Regions from separate parts of the Thiorhodovibrio litoralis genome, predicted to be linked through region 3. Evidence: predicted binding sites of a transcription regulator. Region 3 holds the regulator's gene; each other region holds the start of a gene.

Region 1 (5,561 bases), 2.0 Mb from region 3:
CGACATGTCATCGGCAAGCTGAAAAATGCGATCGCTACTTTGGCGAAATTCGTCTTCAAAACCACATTGATCCGCCAGGTCAGAAAGCTCCAGGTTGAGCACGTTTAAAATGTTAAGAAACGAATGCGTATCCAGCGCAACCACCTGGGAGCGATCCAGATGCAGTGCTCGTGTGATCTCAACTTCTTTCATGGGGCACCGTTTCCTTGATTCTGCCTGAAATGTCCCGCCCGAAATCGGCGATAAGGATGGCCGGAATCGGGAATTTTTTCTTTGCAGAGAGGTTAGGCCTGTCGGGCTGGCCGGTCAATCCAATACGCGCAAGAGATGCCGCTTGAACTGATGCCGTGGCCCCCAGTCGTGCCGCTACATTAGTGCCTCCAGTCGCGCCTCCAGTCGCGCCTGCTCAGAGCAAAGCCACCGCCTTGATTTGAATCCAGACATCCATGGCGGGCTTGAGCCCGAGTTGCTCCGCTGAGCGCTGGGTGACGCGCGCCAGCAGCGGTGAGCCGGATAGATCGAGCTTCACCAGCGCCAGTGCTGGATGGGCGTCATCGCCGAGGGAAATCACGCGCGCGGGTAGGGTGTTCAAAATGCTGGTCTCGGGCTGCGGGGTATGAGTGATGCTGACATCTCGCGCCAGGATGCGAATGCGCGCATGATCGCCCACCGCCGCGCCGGTGTCGCGCACCCACAGGCTGGTCTGACAGCAGGCGACCCGCAGGAGATGCCAGCGCTCGTCGCGCTCGGCGACCTGGCCATCGAGCACCACCCCGGCGTCCTCGCCCAGGCGAATCGGCAGATCGAGCCGCGCCAGGGTGTCGTTTAGTGGGCCGCTAGCCAGCACGCGACCGGCGTCCATGACCACCAGATGATCGGCCAGCCGCGCGACCTCGTCGGGGGAGTGGCTGACATAGAGCACCGGGATCTCCAGATCATCATGCAGGCGCTCCAGATAGGGCAGTATTTCCTGCTTGCGTTTGAGATCAAGCGCCGCAAGCGGCTCGTCCATCAGCAACAAGCGCGGATTGACCGCCAGCGCGCGCGCCATGCCGACGCGCTGACGCTCGCCGCCGGAGAGTGCCGCCGGGCGCCGGTCGAGCAGATGCCCGATGCCGAGTAACTCGATGGCGTGATCCAGGCAGAAGGCAGCCGACCGAGCATCCCCGGCATTTTGTGCATTCTGGGCCCGCTCGCGCGCGTGGCTGCGCTTTTGGCCATAGCGCAGATTGCCGAGCACGCTCAAATGTGGGAACAGGCTCGCCTCTTGAAAGACGTAGCCAATGGGCCGTTGATGGGTTGGCACCCAGGTGCGAGCATCCTGCCAAACCTGGCCGTTAAAGCGCAGCTCGCCCTCGGCAGCCCGCTCCAAACCGGCGATGCAGCGCAGCAGTGTGGTCTTGCCGGAGCCGGAATGGCCAAAGAGCGCCGTGACGCCGCGTGCTGGCAGCCGTTCGTCCAACTCCATTGTGAAACCAGGCCAGTTGACCCGGAAACGCGCCTCAATCAGCGGCAGCAGCCCGGTTGTGGCTCCTGCGGTTTTTGTGTTTGCTTGGGGATTGCTCATTGCTTCTTCCCGCTCGGTTTCCACGTATACAGGGCCAAGAGCACCAAGAAAGAGAATACCAACAGGACTGCGGCCAGTCGGTGCGCGTTGCCGTATTCCAGCGCCTCGACATAATCGTAAATCTGCACCGAGGCGACCCGGGTCACCCCCGGAATGTTACCGCCGATCATCAGCACCACACCAAACTCACCGACGGTGTGGGCAAAGGTGAGAATGCCGGCGGTGACAAAGCCTGGCAGCGACAGCGGCAGCGCCACGCTGAAGAAGCGATCCAGGGGCGCGGCGCGCAGGGTGGCTGCTGCTTCCAGCGGGCGGTCGCCGATGCTCTCGAAGGCGTTCTGCACCGGTTGCACCATGAAGGGCAGGGAGTAGAACACGGAACCCGCCACCAAGCCCCAGAAGGTAAAGGGTAGCAGTCCGATGCCGAAAGCTTCAGTCAGCCGCCCCAACGGCCCGTTCGGCCCCATGGCTACGAGCAGGTAAAAGCCCAATACCGAGGGTGGCAGCACCAGTGGCAGAGCCACTACGGCGCCAATCGGTCCTTTCCAACGCGAGCGGGTCCGTGCTAGCCACCAGGCGATGGGGGTGCCGAGGGCGAATAGGATCAGTGTGGTGACCGTGGCCAGGCGCAGGGTGAGGGCAATCGCCTCGATATCAGTTTCTGTCAGGAACATCGTTGCGATTTTCGTGTGTTGTGTGGTCGTGGATGAGTGTTGGAGGATGGGGCACTAAGCCCCGTCCTCGCTCGCGCTCCGGCTCAATCGGTTTCGTAGCCGAAGTCGTGAATGATCGCCTTCGCCTTCTCGCCCTTGAGGTAGGTGAAGAGTTCCGTCACTGCCGGGTTGTCTTTGCCAGACTCGAGAATGAGCGCATCCTGGCGGATTGGTGCGTGCATCTCACTGGGCACCACCCAGCCCGAGCCCTTGACGATTTTCCCGCCTTCCATAACCTGCGACAGAGCGACAAAGCCAATGTCCGCATTGCCGGTGTCGACAAACTGATAGGTCTGGGCGATGTTCTCACCCATCACGAACTTGGGCTCGATGGTGTCTTTCAGGTCGAGTGCCTCCAGAGTCTCAATGGATGCCTCGCCATAGGGTGCCAGCTTGGGGTTGGCGATCGACAGCTTGTTAAAGTCGCCGGACTTCAACAGCGCCGGGCCGTCCTCGACCTTATCCGCGTCGGCGGACCACAGCACCAATGTGCCGATGGCATAGGTGAAGCGTGAACCGGGCACGCCCAGTTCGTCCTCTTCCTCCAGCAGTTTCGGGCGCTTCTGATCGGCCGCAAGCAGGGCCTCAAAAGGGGCGCCGTTCTTGATCTGAGCAAAAAGCTTGCCGGTCGAGCCATAGGATGCTTTGACGGTGTGGTCGGTGTCTTCCTCAAACAACGCGATGATGGCTTTCATCGGGGCAGTGAAATTAGCCGCAACCGCGATTTGCACCTCGCCAGCGACGGCGGTGCTGATGAGAGGCGCAGGCCCAGCGAACAGGGTCAGAATCAAGGCCGTGGCGGCGGCAGAGGACAAGGTGAAATCTTTCATTGTCGATAACCTCACAAAGTAAAAGTGGACGAATGGGAGTTCGTCATATAAAAAAATAATTGCGGTATTGGTGTCAAGACCAGTCGACTTTCGCTCGACTGAGCTGCGACAAAGGGGTGTCGGTTGCCGAGTGATCGCCCTACATGCGATACCCAGCAACGCCCGCTGCCGGCTTAACGCAAATTAAAGCAAAAATCAGGCCAGCAGCGCGCGCGAAAAAATGCGCTTGGAGTTTCTAGCGCTATATTCGCAAAGATGGAACAATATTCGCTTATGCCTTTTCCGGAGCAGGTCCATGGCTCGGTGGGCGTTGTTTCCCCCTTAACTCAACGAGGATATATTGATGAAGATCAGTGCGCGCAATCAGTTTCACGGCAAAGTGGTCGCGGTGACGACTGGCGCCGTCAATGCCGAGGTCCGAGTGGCGCTCTCCAGCGGTCAGGAGATGGTTGCCATCGTCACCAATGAAAGCCTGAAGTCACTGAAGCTTGAGCCGAACGCGGCGGTCATTGCCCTGTTCAAGGCCTCGTCGGTGCTGGTGATGACGGACGATTCCGGGGTGCGACTGTCGGCCCGTAACAGCCTCAAGGGCACAGTGACCGCGCTGAAAAAAGGACCGATTCACGCCGAAGTGACCATTGGCCTGCCATCGGGCGACCAGGTGCAAGCCAGCATCACCCTTGATGCCTGCGACGAGATGGGACTTGCGGTGGGTACAGGGGCAACGGCGGTTATCAAGGCCCCGCAAGTCTTGCTGGGAGTACCTGCCTGATTTCGCTATATGCACTAGAATATAGCGAAGAAGTGCTGCGGGACGCGTAAAGGCACAAGGATGGTGCGTCCCCCGATGACAAAGTGAGCAACCGCGCGGTGCTGGGCGGTGAATCAGTCGCTCACGCCGACAATCACACTGGCCGGGGAGAACAGGGCGCAGGCGGTTTCGCCTTCGCGGATGCCGCGAGGCTCGAGCAACTCAGCGGCAATTACGCCGCGCACTGTGAGGCCGGCTGTCAGCTCCAACACCACCTCGGCCGGGCCGTCACTGCGTGTGATGCGCTGCACCCGCCCGCACAAGCGGTTGCTCTCGGGTGGAGGCTGTGTCGCGGGATTGTCGATGCCCACGGCAACCGCCTTGACCAAAGCCCAAACCTGGCGGCCCGGGCGCAGACCAAGGCAGTCCACGCTTTCATTGGTGATGCCAGCGCGCAGGCGGTGATCGCCCGGCAACGCAAGCTCCACCTCGGCGTCAACCATGCGCGCGCTGACGGCAACCACCTGACCAACAAACTGATTGCGCGCGCTGGTGCGCAGCGATAGCCGGCGCAGCAGGTCGAACTCGGTGCCGGTTTCCTGCACGGCCGCATTCACATCCGCGAGAAAACGGCGATACTCCGCGGCAATGGTGCGAAATCCAGCGATTAGCCGCCGACCCTCCTCGGTCAGCACTGCGCCACCTCCACCGCGGCCTCCGGTTGCCGTGGTCACCACCGGCGACGGGGCCAGGTTGTTCATGGCATCGACCGCGTCCCAGGCCGCTTTGTAGCTGATGCCGACTGCCTTGGCAGCGCGGGTGATGGAGCCACAGGTCTCGATCTGTTCCAGCAGGGCAATGCGCTCTTCGCCAAGAAAAGCCACTTCGTCGACCTTGAGCCACAGCTGACCGGAAACCATCAGCGGCCCCTTTGCCGGTGGCCTGTTTTGGCCAGTCGGGTTTTGAGCAGCCGAGTTTTTACCAGCGGGAGGCTGACGCGCGGTGGCCGATCGTCGGAGCGGACCGGGTGGCTTGCTGCTTTTTGGCATGGGCGGCTCGCGGCTCCTGGAAAGTGGACATTATGGCAGAACCCGCCGCGCAAGAGCGCGCCTGCTAAACCGCAAGCGAGTCCGGCTGCCATGCTGGCATTGATGGCGCGTGCGGGGGACAATGACGACTGAGCAAAGAATATATCGGACGCCAGGCACAAGCCGTCAGTCGGGAATCGGCCGGGGCTCGCAAGAAAAATGCAAACCAAAGAAATGGAGGATGCAATGAATCGTCAGTTCCGATTGGGCCGGGTTTTGTCGATTTGGGGAGCTCTGGCCCGGGGTTACTCGACCATCCCGATTTTTTAGGCTGTGTCCGTTATTTGCGCTCGGCCGCGAGAGATGGCTCGGGGATGCCTGCGTGGATAGCCATCTTGTCAGCCAGGTTTTGGACCGCGCCAATACCCTGTGCCGAGATCGCGGTGTACGACTGACCGATCAGCGCAAGATGGTTTTGCGCTTGCTGTGTCTCTCGGATAAACCCCTGAGCGCTTACGAGTTGTTGGATCGGATGCGCGGAGCGGTGAAGAATCCGGCGCCGCCGACGGTCTATCGGGCATTGGATTTCCTGCTCGAGCAAGGTCTGGTGCACAAGCTCGCCAGTCTTCACGCCTACGTGGGCTGCGCCCATCCGGATCATCCGCACGCGAG
Region 2 (5,561 bases), 1.6 Mb from region 3:
CAAGACCTTGCAGCAGCCGCGCCGCGCGGCTCTCGGCGCGATAGCCGTCGATGGCCTCGAAGGCATCGTGCAGTTCGGCCAGGCGCAGGCCGTCGTCGGCTAGGCGAGCGGCTTCCATCTCAGTCTGCAGGCGACGCCATGCGTGATCGCCATCCAGCACAAAATCCAGCGCGCGCAGGCTGCCCGACGGGGTTTGCTGCGCGACTGCCGCCAGCTGCCAGGCCGGCGGCAGGCTGAGTTCGCCGCGATCTGGCGTGATCTCGCCTTGCAAGAGCGCGAACAGGCTGGACTTGCCGCAGCCATTGGGGCCCACCACGCCGATACGCTGTCCCGGGTGGACGCGCAACTCGGCCTGCTCAAACAAAACCTTGGTGCCGCGTCTGAGGCAAAGATCGCGCAGCTCGATCATGGCCGCTGCGTCCTGCTTAAGTGTTGATCCGCCAGGTCACCGCGATCGAGGCGGCGGTAGCCGATGGCCTCGCTCAGGTGGGCGGGGGTGATGGTCGCGCTGTCATCAAGGTCGGCAATGGTGCGCGCGAGTTTCAGAATCCGATGGTAGGCGCGCGCCGAGAGCGCGAGGCGCTGCATGGCGGTGCCGATCAGCTTGCGCCCGGTCGTGTCGAGTTGGCAGTGCTGGTCGATGTCTGCCGGTTGCAGGTGGCTGTTGGGGCCGCCGCTGCGCGCTTCGGCGCGGGCTCGCGCGGCACAGACGCGCTCGCGCACCGCAGTGCTGGATTCGCCCGGCGGGCACGACTCAGTCAGCTCGCTTGGGGCGAGTCTCGGGACATCCAACTGCATGTCGATGCGATCGAGCAGCGGGCCTGAAATCCGGCCGCGATAGCGCGCGACCTGCTCGGCAGTGCAATGGCAGCGCCCGCTGGGGTCTCCAAGGTGGCCGCAGGGGCAGGGATTCATCGCCGCCAGCAGCTGAAAGCGCGCCGGGAACTCCGCCTGGCGCGCGGCACGCGAGATATGGATGCGCCCGGTTTCCATAGGCTCGCGTAGTACCTCCAGCACCCGACGGTCGAACTCCGGCAACTCGTCAAGAAAAAGCACGCCGTGGTGGGCGAGGGAAATCTCTCCCGGGCGCGGGTGACTGCCACCACCGACCAGCGCCGGGCCCGATGCGGTGTGATGGGGCGCACGAAAAGGGCGCTCGCGCCAGCGACTGCGATCAGGCTGGTCGCGCCCTACCACCGAGCGCACCGCTGCAGTTTGCAGGGCTTCGTCTTCCGTCAATGGGGGCAGAATGCCTGGCAGGCGGCTGGCGAGCATCGACTTGCCGGTGCCGGGCGGGCCGATAAATAGCAGGCTGTGCGCGCCGGCGGCGGCAATTTCGAGCGCGCGCTTGGCTTGGGGCTGACCGCGAACTTCCGCCAAATCCGCCAGCGGGGACTTGTCTGTGGTCGAGACAGGTTGCGGCTGGTAAGGCGCGAGCGGCTCGAGCTGATTGAGATGATGGCAGATCTCGAGCAGATGGCGGGCAGGCAGGATGCGCAGGCCGCGGACCAGGCTGGCCTCATCGGCGTTCTCGGCGGGTAGCACCAGGGTGCGCCCGGCGTCGCGCGCGGCCAGCGCCGAGGGCAGCACGCCAGAAACCGGCCGCAGGGCGCCAGACAAGGCCAGTTCGCCGACGAACTCATGCTCAGCAATGGTCTCGGGCTGCAGCTGACCGGAGGCGCCGAGAATGCCGAGCGCGATGGGCAGATCGAAACGGCCACCCTCCTTGGGCAAATCCGCGGGTGCCAGATTGATGGTCACGCGACCGTCCGGAAACTGAAAGCTGCCACTACGCAGCGCGCCGCGCACGCGGTCCTTGCTCTCGCGCACAGCCATCTCCGGCAGCCCGACGATGGAAAGGGCAGGCAGCCCGCCGGCGGTCTGCACCTCGACAATCACCTCGAGTGCCTGAATGCCATAGGGCGCACGGCTATGGAGAATGCAGAGACCCACGTGCCGCTTGCTTGCCGATCAGTCGCGGTGTTTCGGCGATTTTGCTGAGGAGCGACGGGCCATTGCGCGGCGACGGCTCAGGTCCGGGCGGCGCGCGCCGCTTCCTCGAGTTCGGCCACGCGCGCCTCGAGCGCTTCGAGTTTGGCGCGAGAGCGCGCCAGCACCGCAGCCTGGATGTCGAACTCCTCACGGGTGACCAGGTCGAGCCGACTCAGGCCCGCCTCCAGCGTTGCGCGCATGCTGCGCTGTAGGTCTTCTTGCAACACCTGCACGCCTTTAGGCATCGCGGCGCTAAGACGGCGGGCGAGGTCATCGAGTTGTTTCGGGTCCAACATATCGCGTCTACCTGTTCTTGGTAAAGGAAATACCGTCCATTATAGAGCCTGATCAGGTGTCGCGTCGCCGGGGATTGGTGCACCTGATTGGTGCGCTAATAGCCTGCTTGCACGCATTTGATGCACGGTTGTGGTGCATTATGGTGATGTATTTTTGCAACAAATGCGTAAAACCGTTGTCTTTTCGTAACATTTGCGGCTGGCATGCGTCCTGCTAGTGAGGTGGTCGAGGTTCAACTGCTCCCGTTTTGCGGAGCTCAAAGCGGAGCCTAGTGCCCATTCAGTCTCACTCGCAAACAAATGAAGGATGAGAAGCGCATGAAGAACATTGCCATGACAAACACCAAAGCGACCAAGAGGTCGCAGCGTCAACTTAGCAGTCTGGCAGCCGCGGTCGCGCTGTCCCTGGCCGGAACCAGTGTCGCGCTCGCGCAAGGGCCTTGGTCGTTCAGTGCCAATATCGGTGCTGTTTCAAATTACATGTGGCGCGGTGTCACACAGACCAGTGACGGCGCAGCCGTGCAGGGTGGTGTGGACGCCGCCCATGAGAGCGGTTTTTATGCCGGCACCTGGGCGTCGAACATCGATTGGGATAATGGTGCCCAAGATGTGATCGGGACAATAGTACGCGACCCAGTCACGGGGCAGCCAACTGTTGTGGGCACAACATCCGGTGACAGTGCGCCGAACTATGAGCTGGATTTTTATGCGGGCTATGATTTTTCATTGCCCGACGAAAACGCCAGTCTGGGCATCAACACCATCTACTACGCCTACCCTGACAGCCCAGATGACGTTGATTTTTGGGAAATTGGCATTTCCGCTGGCTATGATTTCGGCGCAGCAGCGATATCAGCCGGAATTCAATACACTGCCTGGGGCGGTAAGGCCAATGAGGATGCCCTCTACGATTCCGGTGACCTCTACTACAGCGCCGGCCTGGATATTCCGCTTCCCCAAGATTTCAGTTTCGGGGTCTTCGGTGGCTACTATGACTTCAAGAATGACAAAGAGCTCTACAGAGAGAACGGGTTCATAAAGTCTGCCACTTACGACTATTGGCACTGGGGCGCGTCCATAAGCAAAGATGCCGGTGACTTCGGCAGCTTCAACTTGACTTACGAGCAAGTCGATGGTGATTCAACCAACGAGGGCGATCTTTATAACCAGGATCCGAAGGTCTGGGTCGGCTGGTCCAAAGAGTTCTGAGTCACTCGGATATCCTGACTTTCTGACAGGTTAATTGCGCGGGTGACTGCCAGCGGTAGTCTCCCGCAGTAAACAAACTACGGAGCTTATGCAATGAAGCTGGTTACAGCCATCATAAAACCATTCAAGCTCGATGACGTGCGGGAGGCGCTGGCCGATATTGGCGTGTCTGGCATCACCGTCATCGAGGTCAAGGGCTTCGGGCGCCAGAAAGGCCATACCGAGCTCTATCGCGGCGCTGAGTATGTCGTCGACTTTCTGCCTAAGATCAAGGTGGAAATCGCAGTGGACGACGGACTGGTCGACAAAGTGATCGAAGCTGTCTCCAATGCCGCGCGTACTGGCAAGATTGGCGACGGCAAGATCTTTGTCTTCGAGGTCGATCAGGTCATCCGCATCCGTACCGGCGAGACCGGTCCGGACGCGCTTTAAGCGGCCTTTGCAGGAGGAATTACCCGTGGAAGAACCAATTGCACATCTCGCCTACGCGCTGGATACCTTTTACTTTCTCGTTTCCGGCGCGCTTGTTATGTGGATGGCCGCCGGCTTCGCGATGCTCGAGGCGGGGCTGGTCCGCGCCAAGAATACCGCTGAAATTCTCACCAAGAATGTCGCGCTCTTTGCCATCAGCTGCATCATGTACATGCTGATTGGCTATGGCATCATGTATCCTGACGGTGGTAACGGCGTCATTCCGAACATTAAGTGGACCTTCATGTTCGGTGGTGACCATGAAGTCGCCGCTGTGCTCGCGAGTGAGGGCGAGACCTACTACTCCGGCATGTCGGACTTCTTCTTTCAGGTTGTCTTTGTCGCAACCGCCATGTCAATCGTCTCCGGTGCTGTGGCCGAGCGCATGAAGCTCTGGGCCTTTCTCGCCTTCGCGGTGGTCATGACCGGCTTTATTTATCCGGTGCAGGGATATTGGAAGTGGGGCGGCGGCTGGCTCGACGGCATCGGCTTCAATGACTTCGCAGGATCAGGCATCGTCCATCTGTGTGGTGCCTCGGCGGCTCTGGCCGGTGTGCTCCTGCTTGGTGCACGTAAAGGCAAGTACGGCAAGGACGGTAGCATTAACGCCATTCCTGGCTCCAATTTGCCGCTGGCGACCTTGGGCACCTTCATCCTGTGGTTGGGCTGGTTCGGCTTTAACGGTGGTTCGGAGCTGAAAATCTCTGACATCGGCGAGGCCAATGCGGTAGCCGCAGTCTTCGTTAACACCAACATGGCTGCGGCTGGTGGTCTGGTGCTGGCGTTGATCACCGCGCGCATTATGTTCGGTAAGGCCGATCTCACCATGGCCCTGAACGGCGCGCTGGCGGGGCTGGTCGCTATCACCGCGGAGCCTCTCACGCCGAGCCCGATCGCCGCGACCCTGATCGGCGGCGTTGGCGGCGTGATCGTGGTCTTTGCCATCGTCACCATGGATAAGATTCGCATCGATGATCCGGTCGGCGCCATTTCCGTCCATGGCGTGGTTGGCATGTGGGGCCTGATTGCTGTGGCTCTGACCAACAGTGAGGCGTCATTCGTCGCTCAGTTCATCGGTCTCTTCACCATTCTGGCCTGGGTGTTTGCCACCTCGCTGCTGGTATGGTTCCTGATCAAGCTGGCCATGGGCCTGCGCGTCAGCGAGGAAGAGGAGTACGAGGGCGTCGACATCGGCGAATGCGGACTGGAAGCCTATCCAGAGTTCGTGGGCGCTGGGAAGTGATCGTGCGCTAGGGATTGCGCCATGCTTGCACGGGGCCCTCTGGGCCCCGTTTTTGTTTGACTCTAGGACTCTAGCGTTCGGCGCCTTTCGGCGGCGTCCAGCCGTCGTTTAGCGTGCGCATGAAGGCCACGATGGCGGCTTCTTCCTCGGCGGTCAGTCCCAGGTCGCCCAGCTCCTCCGTGTTGAGATTGGCGCTGATTTCGGGCGCTGGCCAACAATTCTCTGCGGGCTTGGGATCATCGATCTCCTCGCACACCGGCTTGATATCCCGGGTGTTATAGAAGTGCGTGACTTCTTCCAGGCTCGCCTGGGCGCCATTGTGCATGAAGCGCTTCACGAACCCCGGGGCC
Region 3 (5,561 bases):
CTGCGATCGCGCATACATCATCAGCGACGGCCAAGTCATCGCCGAGGGCGCGCCCTCCGAGTTGCTTGCCAACACCCAGGTTCGCACGGTTTACCTCGGAGAGCATTTCCGCCTGTAAGCCGACGCTGTTGCGCTGCTAACGTTTCCCACGAACACATTCGCCCCCAGGCCACCACGGTCGTGGCGCTGACAAAAGCCGATCGCGCTCCCCAGCTTGCGTCGAGGCGGAAAAGATCAGCTACAATCAAGAATGCCTATGCAAGTTTCATTCGCTGCGAGAACCCTTCTCTTCATGCCTGATCACGCCGGAGTCTGACCGAAAGCGTCGCGATGAAGCAGACCATTCAACTGCGCCTCGGCCAGCAGCTGACGATGACGCCGCAGCTGCAGCAGGCCATCAAGCTTCTGCAACTCTCCACCCTGGACCTGCAGCAGGAAATCCAGCAGGCGCTTGAATCCAACCTGATGCTCGAGAGCGCTGACGATGATCCGCCAGAGCAAAGCCTCGGCGACCAGGGCACGGGCCTTGAGGACATCTCCGCGCGTGACATTGAACGGCAGATCGAGGACGCCCGCATCGACGACTCCCTGCGCCCTGAGCGCGATGACATGCCGGCCGAGCTGCCGACCGACAGTCAGTGGGCCGATACCTTCGACAGCTACACAGCAAGCGGCAGCGCGCCAAGCAACAACGGCAGCGACGGCAATGACTTCGATCTCTTCGCGCAGCGCTCTCGCCCGCAGACGCTGCACGATCACATCGACTGGCAGCTCAACCTGACCCGTTTCGGGGAACGCGACCGAGCCGTTGCCGAGGCATTGATCGACGCCATCGACGCCGATGGTTATCTGCGTCTCGACCTCGATGAACTGCCAGACATTCTCAACGACCCCGATCTGGAGCGCGACGAGATCGATGCCGTGCTGCATCGTATTCAGTCCTTCGACCCTGCCGGAATCGCCGCGCGCGATCTGCGCGAGTGCCTGATTCTGCAACTGCGTCAGCTCACTGACGTCCAGCCGCAGCGCGACCATGCCCTGGCCATCTGCGAGCACCATTTTGACGCCTTGGCGCGCAACGACCTCGACAGCATGCGACGCAGCACCAAACTTGGCGACGACGACCTCGCCAGGGCACTGAGTCTGATCCGCTCGCTCAACCCGCGCCCCGGCTCCGCCGTGACCGAGGTGCGCCCCGAGTACATTAAGCCAGACGTACTCGTGCGTCGGCGCAACGGCCGTTGGACAGTGGAGCTTAATCCGGACACCACACCGAGAATCCGCGTCAACGAGAGCTACCGCCAGCTCATTCGTCGTGCCGACAAGGCAGCCGACAACCAGTGCATGAAATCCCACCTACAGGAAGCCCAGTGGTTCATCAAAAGCCTGCTCAGCCGCAACGACACCGTGCTGCGCGTCGCGAGCAAAATTGTCGAGCTGCAGCAGGACTTCTTCGACTTCGGCGAAGAAGCCATGCGTCCGTTGGTGTTGCGCGATATCGCCGAGACACTCGAGCTGCACGAATCCACCGTCTCGCGCGTCACCACGCAGAAATACATGCACACACCGAGGGGCACTCTCGAGTTTAAGTATTTTTTCTCAAGCCATGTCAACACGACTTCAGGAGGCGAATGTTCGTCCACCGCCATCAGAGCCTTCATCCGCAAACTGGTCGCTGCCGAGACGCCCAACAAGCCTCTGAGCGACAACAAAATCGCGGATGTTTTATCTGATCAAGGCATCAAGGTGGCGCGGCGGACAGTCGCCAAATACCGCGAAGCCATGGGCATACCGCCCTCAAACGAGCGTAAGCGCCTCGCCTGACCGCCCGGGGATTTCACTAACCGGCATTTTCACTAACCGGAGTTTTCACTAACCGCGATTTTCACTAAGGGCTTCCTTTGTGATGAAATCCCCCAGGGCTGGCGTAGCCGCCATCGTTGCGTTCGATCATCCAGGAGAGACAATCTATGCAAATCAAGCTCACAGGTCATCATATCGACATCACCGAGCCGCTTAAGGACTATGTCGATAATAAATTTTCCCGCCTGGAGCGCCATTTCGACCATGTCATCAACGCGCACGTCATACTGACCGTCGAGAAGCTCCGCCAAAAGGCGGAAGCCACGCTGCTCATCAATGGCGCCAGTGTTTTTGCCGACGCCACGCACGAAGACATGTACGCCGCCATTGACGGACTGATCGACAAACTCGACCGTCAGGTGATCAAATACAAGGAAAAGCGCCAGAGTCATCGCGCGCCGGGAGCCAAAGCCGCCAGTGCCGAACTCGCGGCCACCAGCGAGCCCGCGCCCGGCGAGGACCCGGCGGAGACTTAACCCAAGCCAAGAGACTCATCGCATCACGCACGCAAATCACTCGAGTCTCTAGCTGATTCATACCGGAGCCGGTCATGCCGGCTCCGGTTTTTGTTTCCCACGGGAGAGCCACCAACCATGTTCCCCCCACAACTCATCGTCGAACACCGGGTGCTCGGCGCGGCCAGTATCAGCAGCAAAAAGCGCCTGCTCGAGACCCTGGCTGAACTGCTGGTCGGCGAATTGCCTGAGCTCAGCCGCGAGTCCGTCTTCGACCGCCTGCTCGAGCGCGAGCGCCTCGGCAGCACCGGGCTCGGGCACGGCGTCGCCCTGCCGCACGCGCGGGTGGCGGAAGTGACGGACGCCATTGGCGCCTTCGTCCAAATGCGCGAGCCGGTTCCCTTCGATGCCATTGACGACCAGCCGGTCGACCTGGCCTTCGCGCTGCTGGTCCCCGAGACGGCCAACGAAATGCATCTGCAGCTGCTGGCCGACCTTGCCGCGCTATTCAACCAGGACCAGCTGCGACAGAAGCTGCGCGACGCTGAGGGGCCCGACGCGCTGCTGGCGCTTCTGACTGAAGCGGCCCCCGCAGAAGCTGCGCCAAGCAGCTCTCCGGCCAACTCTCCAGCCAGCTCTCCGACCAGTTCTCTGCCCAGCTCGCCGCCAGACGGGTCCCCACGGCGTTCCTGAGACCAGCGTGAAGCCGATCGACTCCCTGCAGAGTCTCGTCGACAGTCTGAGCGAACCGCTCAAACTGCAATGGTTGTTCGAGCCGCCGAAGCAGCGGATTCCGCTGCAAACCCCACCTGAGGGTCCGCGCCAGCGCCTGGTTGGCTCGATGAACTGCATCCGCCCCAACCGGGTGCAGGTTGTTGGTCAGGCCGAATTCGCGTACCTGCGCGATCTCCACCCCCACGCCCGCGGCGATATGCTGACGCGGGTTTTCACCGCCAGCCCAGTGGCGGTAATCTTTGCCGACGCGCTTGAGCCCGATGCGCAATTCCGCGCCCGCGCCGAGCAGGAGGGCACGCCCCTGCTGGGATCGAGCCTCAACGATCAGGACATTGTCGAGCACCTCCAGCATGTCCTCACCCACACCTTTGCCGAACGCACCACCTTGCACGGGGTTTTTCTCGAGGTTCTCGGCATGGGCGTGCTGCTGGTCGGCGACCCTGGCATCGGCAAAAGCGAACTCGCGCTCGAGTTGATCGCCCGCGGTCATCGCCTGATCGCCGACGATGCACCCGAGTTCGCACGCATCGCGCCCGAGGTCATCGAGGGGCGCTGCCCGCCGTTGCTGCGCGATTTTCTTGAAGTTCGCGGCCTTGGTGTCTTGAACATCCGCGCCATGTTTGGCGAAAGTTCGGTGCGCGAAAAAAACCACCTAAACCTGGTCATCAGCATGCGGTTTTTTGACAACAGCGAGCTGGCCTGCATCGACCGGCTGCGCGGCAGTTTATCCACACGGAACATTCTCGGCATCGCGGTGCCAGAGATAACCATCCCGGTAGCTCCGGGACGCAATCTTGCCGTCCTGCTTGAAACAGCCGTGCGCAGCCAGATTCTGCGCACCCGCGGCTACGACGCCGGATCGGACCTGGCCGAACGTCAGGCCGGATTGCTGGCGGCGGAGGTGCCCGCCTGGGAGACCGAGCATCGCCTCCATGAGCCATGGACCTGACCCAATCGACCAAGCTATCGAAGCGGCTGCGGATATGGACTTCATCATCGTAAGCGGACTTTCAGGCGCCGGCAAAAGCGTCGCCTTGAATACGCTGGAAGACATCGGCTACAACTGCATCGACAATCTGCCACTGTTCCTGTTGCGGGAGCTCGCGCTGGGGCTGCGCCAGAGCGATCGGGCGCTGTGCCCGGACTGCGTTGGCACCGCCGTCGGCATCGACGCGCGCAGCCATTCGGACGACCTGTCCCAACTCCCCGCGGTACTGATGTCGCTGAGCGAGCAAGGCATCCTTCCCCAAGTCATGTTCCTTGAGGCCCAGACCGAGCGGCTGATGACCCGCTTCAGCGAAACGCGGCGCAAGCATCCGCTCACCGGCGACGCGCGCTCGCTGGCCGAAGCCATCGACTACGAGCGCGAGTTGCTCGAGCCCCTGCGCCAGGTGGCCGATGCCCACATCGACACCACCCACACCAACATCCATGAGCTGCGCGACCTGGTGCGCGGCTGTCTCGGCGCCGGACAAAAACCCAGCACCTCCATTCTGCTGCAATCCTTCGGCTTCAAAAAGGGCGTGCCAGAGTCCTTCGATTTCGTCTTCGATGTCCGCTGTCTGCCCAACCCACACTGGCAGGAGGCGCTGCGCGGGCAGACCGGACGCGATCCGGCGGTGATAGAATTCCTGGAACAATTCGAGGATGTCGGCGCCATGCGCGACGACCTGACCGCCTTTGTCTCCCGCTGGACCCCCTGTTTCGAACGCGACGGACGCAGCTATCTCACCATCGCCATCGGCTGCACCGGCGGTCAGCATCGATCCGTCTACATGGCCGAAGCACTGCGCGCCCATTTCGAGAGCGCTGGGCGCCGCGTTCTGTTGCGTCACCGGGAATTGCCGTGACTGTCTCCGTTCTTGTCATCACCCACAACCAGATCGGCGCCGAGCTGCTCGGCACGGCCAGGCGCATGTTCGGCGACTGCCCGGTCGCCGCGTCCGCCATCGACGTGACCGAATATGACGACCCGGACCAGCTCCACCAGCGCGCCACCCGTCTCGCCGACGAGCTCGACGACGGCAGCGGCGTGCTGATTCTGACCGATCTGTTCGGCTCCACCCCATCGAACGTCGCCAACAGCATCCGCCGCGGCCATCAGGTACGGGTGTTAGCCGGCGTGAATCTGCCCATGTTGGTGCGCACATTGAATTATCATTGGCTCGACCTCCCCGCCATCACCGAAAAGGCCTTGAGTGGCGGACGCGAGGGCGTGCTGCTGTGCCAGCTCGACGGCGTCCAAGACACCTGAGATCCCGCACGCCCGCATGCCCGCGCCCGTTCAGCGAGTGAGCGGGGTCTAGCGCCCAAGCACTTGCTATCCGTTCAACCGCCAATCCATCGATACGAAAACCGTGGTTTGCAAAGACGTCGAAATCATTAACCGCCTTGGCCTGCACGCGCGTGCGGCGGCCAAATTCGTCACCTGCGCGAGTCGCTTCGAGAGCAGCGTCCAGGTCGAGCGCGAGGGCCGCCGCGTCAACGGAAAAAGCATCATGGGCGTGA

Evidence for each region. Region 3 encodes sigma-54, which starts transcription at its own class of promoters, with help from an activator protein. Its sites were predicted from a motif close to TGGCANGNTNCNTGCTT; they were not measured.
Region 1: Thiosp_RS11895 (TOBE domain-containing protein) is a predicted target of sigma-54. The motif match lies at 3,367-3,383, and genes of this name have one in related genera.
Region 2: Thiosp_RS13610 (TorF family putative porin) is a predicted target of sigma-54. The motif match lies at 2,489-2,505, and genes of this name have one in related genera.

What each region holds. Positions count from the first base shown of each region.
Region 1 covers NZ_CP121473.1:2,673,508-2,679,068, forward strand. The annotation lists gene Thiosp_RS11875 (sensor histidine kinase) at 1-192, opposite strand, end outside; gene modC (molybdenum ABC transporter ATP-binding protein) at 407-1,567, opposite strand; gene modB (molybdate ABC transporter permease subunit) at 1,564-2,241, opposite strand; gene modA (molybdate ABC transporter substrate-binding protein) at 2,325-3,110, opposite strand; gene Thiosp_RS11895 (TOBE domain-containing protein) at 3,454-3,882, shown strand; gene Thiosp_RS11900 (TOBE domain-containing protein) at 3,996-4,781, opposite strand; gene Thiosp_RS11905 (transcriptional repressor) at 5,272-5,561, shown strand, end outside.
Region 2 covers NZ_CP121473.1:3,065,865-3,071,425, reverse strand. The annotation lists gene Thiosp_RS13625 (ATP-binding cassette domain-containing protein) at 1-409, opposite strand, end outside; gene Thiosp_RS13620 (YifB family Mg chelatase-like AAA ATPase) at 406-1,953, opposite strand; gene ubiK (ubiquinone biosynthesis accessory factor UbiK) at 2,031-2,288, opposite strand; gene Thiosp_RS13610 (TorF family putative porin) at 2,607-3,497, shown strand; gene Thiosp_RS13605 (P-II family nitrogen regulator) at 3,591-3,929, shown strand; gene Thiosp_RS13600 (ammonium transporter) at 3,955-5,211, shown strand; gene Thiosp_RS13595 (cytochrome-c peroxidase) at 5,282-5,561, opposite strand, start outside.
Region 3 covers NZ_CP121473.1:4,708,033-4,713,593, forward strand. The annotation lists gene lptB (LPS export ABC transporter ATP-binding protein) at 1-118, shown strand, start outside; gene Thiosp_RS21470 (RNA polymerase factor sigma-54) at 331-1,824, shown strand; gene hpf (ribosome hibernation-promoting factor, HPF/YfiA family) at 1,971-2,339, shown strand; gene Thiosp_RS21480 (PTS sugar transporter subunit IIA) at 2,457-3,011, shown strand; gene hprK (HPr(Ser) kinase/phosphatase) at 3,019-4,002, shown strand; gene rapZ (RNase adapter RapZ) at 4,037-4,903, shown strand; gene Thiosp_RS21495 (PTS sugar transporter subunit IIA) at 4,900-5,307, shown strand; gene Thiosp_RS21500 (HPr family phosphocarrier protein) at 5,411-5,561, shown strand, end outside.